DNA from 2 places in the Enterobacter cloacae complex sp. 394I7 genome. Region 1 is predicted to be linked to the other one. Evidence: predicted binding sites of a transcription regulator. Region 1 holds the regulator's gene; the other holds the start of a gene.
What was found. The regulator PurR, encoded in region 1, represses purine synthesis genes. The targets are predictions, from matches to a motif close to CANGCAAACGTTTGCNTG.
Positions count from the first base shown of each region.

Region 2: carA (glutamine-hydrolyzing carbamoyl-phosphate synthase small subunit) is a predicted target of PurR. The motif match lies at 1,184-1,201, and genes of this name have one in related genera.

Region 1 covers NZ_JBXWCR010000001.1:892,821-895,024, forward strand. Annotated here, with positions in the region: gene punR (DNA-binding transcriptional activator PunR) at 1-358, shown strand, start outside; gene purR (HTH-type transcriptional repressor PurR) at 375-1,400, opposite strand; gene cydH (cytochrome bd-I oxidase subunit CydH) at 1,698-1,787, shown strand; gene AC2FAP_RS04375 (MFS transporter) at 1,951-2,204, shown strand, end outside.
Region 2 covers NZ_JBXWCR010000003.1:170,153-172,356, forward strand. Annotated here, with positions in the region: gene carA (glutamine-hydrolyzing carbamoyl-phosphate synthase small subunit) at 1-965, opposite strand, end outside; gene dapB (4-hydroxy-tetrahydrodipicolinate reductase) at 1,420-2,204, opposite strand, start outside.

The sequences.
Region 1 (2,204 bases):
CAGCGACGAAACGCTCCGTAACTGGCCCTCGCTGGTGCTGGAAGATACCTCGCGTTCGTTGCCCAAACGCATTACCTGGCTGCTGGATAACCAGCGACGGGTGGTTGCGCCGGACTGGGAATCCTCAGCAACATGCCTCAGCGCAGGGCTGTGCGTTGCCATGGTCCCTGGCCATTTTGCACGGCCCCGAATCGACACCGGTGAATGGGTTGAACTGACGCTGGAAAATCCTTTTCCGGATGCGGCCTGTTGCCTCACCTGGCAACAAAATGATGTGTCGCCCGCAATGGCCTGGCTGCTGGATTACCTGGGAGACAGTGAGACGCTTAACCGGGAATGGCTACGGGAGCCAGTATAACTGGCCCCGTAAAAGATTAACGACGATAGTCGCGGAACGGGCCATCCGCAACGGAACGGCGTTCGATAAGACGCGGGTGAACTTCAATAGACTGAGACTCTTCACGCTTGTTGACGATCCTGTCCATCAGCATATTGAAGGCCGTTTCACCCAGCGAGTCTTTTGGCTGGTGGATGGTGGTCAGCGCCGGGGTAAAGAAGCGCGCGTTGCGCACGTTGTCATACCCGATCACGGAAATGTCCTGCGGCACGCGCAAACCCAGTTCATCGGCGGCACAGAGAGCACCCATCGCCATAATGTCACCGCCACAGAAAACGGCTGTCGGGCGATGCGGCTGGGAGACAATCTGCTGCATTGCGCGGTAACCGGATTCCGGTTCAAAGTCACCCTGCACGATCCAGTTTTCCGGCACGGTAATCAGCGCCTCTTCCATCGCTTTCATAAACCCGGCCAGACGCCCGGCTCCGGTGTTGCGCTCCAGTGGACCCGGGATCACACCAATCTCACGGTGACCGCGTTCAATCAGATAACGGCCTGCCATATAGCCGCCTTCAAACGCGTTATCGATGACGGAGTCGGTGAAGTCTGCACGTGCTTCGCCCCAGTCCATGACCACCATAGGAATATGGCGGTACTCTTCCAGCATGGAAAGCACGGACTCCGGATACTCTGAACACATCACCAGCAGGCCATCCACACGCTTTTGTGCCATCATGGAGAGATAAGCGCGCTGTTTTTCAATGCTGTTCCACGCGTTGCCCAGAATCAGGGTATAGCCTTTCTGGAAGCAGTTTTTCTCGACCGCTTCAATGATCTCGGCAAAATAGGCCGCTTCACTGCTGGTAGCCAGCAAACCAATGGATTTGGTGTGATTAACTTTGAGGCTGCGCGCCACCGCACTCGGTGAATAGTGTAATTCTTTGATTGCCGCCCAGACGGCGTTGCGCGTCTCTTCCGCCACAAAGCGGGTTTTGTTAATTACATGTGATACGGTTGTAGTGGAAACGTTTGCGCGTTTTGCTACGTCTTTAATTGTTGCCATTAAATGTCACTCCAGACCATATCCTAAACTCCTGAAAAACTTGAAGGTAAACGTTTGCCTTCTCTCACCCTTATCACGCAATCTTGAATTGCGGCACGCCGGGAAAACGACACAGGACGTCAGGAGGGGGTCAATGGCCGGTACGCTAATAAATTTAGCGTGGAATTTTGTCCTATCTTGATGAAAAGGGGAAGAGCTAAAGTGGTTATCAGTTTAAATCCAGGAAGATTTTTGAACTAAACTGTGTAAAAATGAGCAGGCTCACTTTTCGTGGGGAGATTAAAAGGAGAAAAATTGATGAGCTACGATCTGAAGTTTTCGCTGGTGACCACCGTTATTGTACTGGCTCTGATTGTTGCGGCGGGTCTGACGGCTGCATTGCATTGATTTACACGGAGGGAGAGCTCTCTCCCTCTCAGTTTTCCTGATTGTTACGCCTGCGGCAAAAATCTTTTGCCAATTTGTTAACTTCTCATTTTTTGTGATTGATGTCATGCTTTCGGCTTCTTTGTTCTGTGTCACGACATGACACGGCATCCGGAGTTGACGCATGAAAATCAATTTTCCCCTGCTTGCCCTGGCGATTGGCGCTTTTGGGATTGGCACCACTGAATTCTCCCCGATGGGGTTACTGCCTGTTATCGCCCGGGGCGTGGATGTTTCTATCCCGGCGGCCGGGATGCTCATCAGCGCCTACGCCATTGGCGTGATGGTGGGGGCACCGCTCATGACGCTTCTGCTTTCACACCGCGCGCGCCGCAATGCGCTGATTTTCCTGATGGCGATATTTACGCTGGGCAACGT
Region 2 (2,204 bases), on a different contig from region 1:
GGCATTGACGCCTCATCCACTGCGAAGCCGTGGTTCTGTGCCGTAATCATTACCGTGTTGTTATCGATATCTTTCACCGGGTGGTTCCCACCGTGGTGACCGAACTTCATCTTCACGGTGTTGGCACCGCTCGCCAGCGCCAGCAGCTGATGACCCAGACAGATGCCGAATACCGGGATATCGGTTTCCAGGAAGGATTTAATGGCGTCGATAGCGTAATCGCACGGTGCCGGGTCGCCAGGACCGTTGGACAGGAAGATACCGTCCGGATTCATCTTCAGTACCTCTTCAGCAGAGGTTTTCGCCGGGACAACCGTCAGGCGGCAGCCGCGGTCGACCAGCATACGCAGGATGTTGCGCTTGGCACCAAAATCGTACGCCACCACGTGGAATGGCAGGTCGCTCTCTTTTTTCGCTTCCGGCAGGTCTCCCGCCAGCGTCCAGCTTCCCTGCGTCCAGCTATAGGCTTCTGCTGTGGTCACTTCTTTCGCCAGGTCCATGCCGTTCAGACCCGGGAAAGCTTTCGCTTTTTCCAGCGCCAGGGCTGCATCGAGGTTATCTCCTGCGATGATACAACCGTTTTGTGCACCCTTCTCGCGCAGCAGACGCGTCAGCTTACGGGTATCGATATCAGCAATCGCCACGATGTTATGGCGCTTCAGGTAGGAAGAGAGGTCCTCGGTATTGCGGTAGTTGCTGGCAATCAGCGGCAGGTCGCGAATGACCAGGCCTTGCGCATGTACCTGAGAGGATTCTTCGTCAGCAGCATTGGTGCCGACATTGCCGATATGAGGATAAGTAAGAGTAACGATTTGGCGAGAATAGGAAGGATCAGTGAGGATTTCTTGATAACCGGTCATTGAAGTATTGAAAACGACTTCCCCAACCGCCGAACCCGTTGCCCCTATGGCCCGACCGATAAACTGGGTTCCGTCTTCCAGAACCAATAGCGCTGACTTAATCAAAACACCCTCCAGAGAATATTCACTCACTTTATCTGCATATTAATTCATAACCGCGTCATGAATCAATGCAAATGTGTTGCCAGCGGATTTTTGGCAAACGGCGGCATTCTGGGGATTTGGTGGCTAAAAGTCAACTTAAAACGGAGATTTGTCATATTCTTTTGCGAGCCTGAGAGAGCCAGGAGAGCTTAAGCGGCAAAAAGATCAGGTAAATCACTGCGGAAAACGCTTGCGCAGCAAGTTTAATGGGAAAGGCCGCTTCGTGGCATCAAAAAGTGGACCAGACGGTCAAAATTTACATCCAGATAACACAAAACACGAAGAAGAGATGAACTTTAGCTTGTAAATTCAGAAAATCATGATGAAAGACATAAAATAAAAGGGCAATAAAATATTGCCCTATGCAATCAAAGCATTACGACTGCAATAACCACATCACGATGGGTAATAACGGTTACAAATTGTTGAGATCGAGCACGTCTCGCATATCAAAAAGACCCTCTTTCTTGCCTTTTAACCACAAGGCGGAGCGTACAGCGCCATTTGCAAACGTCATCCGGCTGGATGCCTTATGCGTAATCTCGACGCGTTCCCCAATATCGGCGAACATCGCCGTATGTTCGCCGACGATATCGCCCGCGCGGACGGTAGCAAAACCAATCGTGCCGGGAACACGTTCACCGGTGTGCCCTTCACGGGTGTAGACCGCGCAGTCTTTCAAATCTTTATCCAGTGCATGAGCAATCGCTTCCCCCATCGCCAGCGCCGTACCGGATGGCGCGTCGACTTTATAACGATGGTGCGCTTCAACAATCTCAATGTCGGTATAACTGCCCATGACCTTCGCTGCCTTCTCCAGCAGCTTCAGCATGACGTTCACCCCCACGCTAAAGTTTGCGGCGAAGACAATCGCAATCTCGTGTGAGGCATCCTGAATGGCCTGCTTCCCGGCATCATCAAAACCGGTGGTGCCGATCACCATTCCTTTACCGTGCTGACGGCAAAATGCCAGATGCGTGAGCGTGCCTTCCGGACGGGTAAAATCGATGAACACATCAAAGTCATTTTTTACCGCCTCCAGGCTGCTCTGCACGGTAACGCCTGTCTTACCCGCGCCCGCCAGCTCACCCGCGTCAGCGCCAAGCAACGATGAGCCGTCACGCTCCAGCGCCGCGCCCAGTGCCACGCCATCCATCTGTAGTGCCGCCTGAATCAGCTGGCGACCCATACGTCCACCCG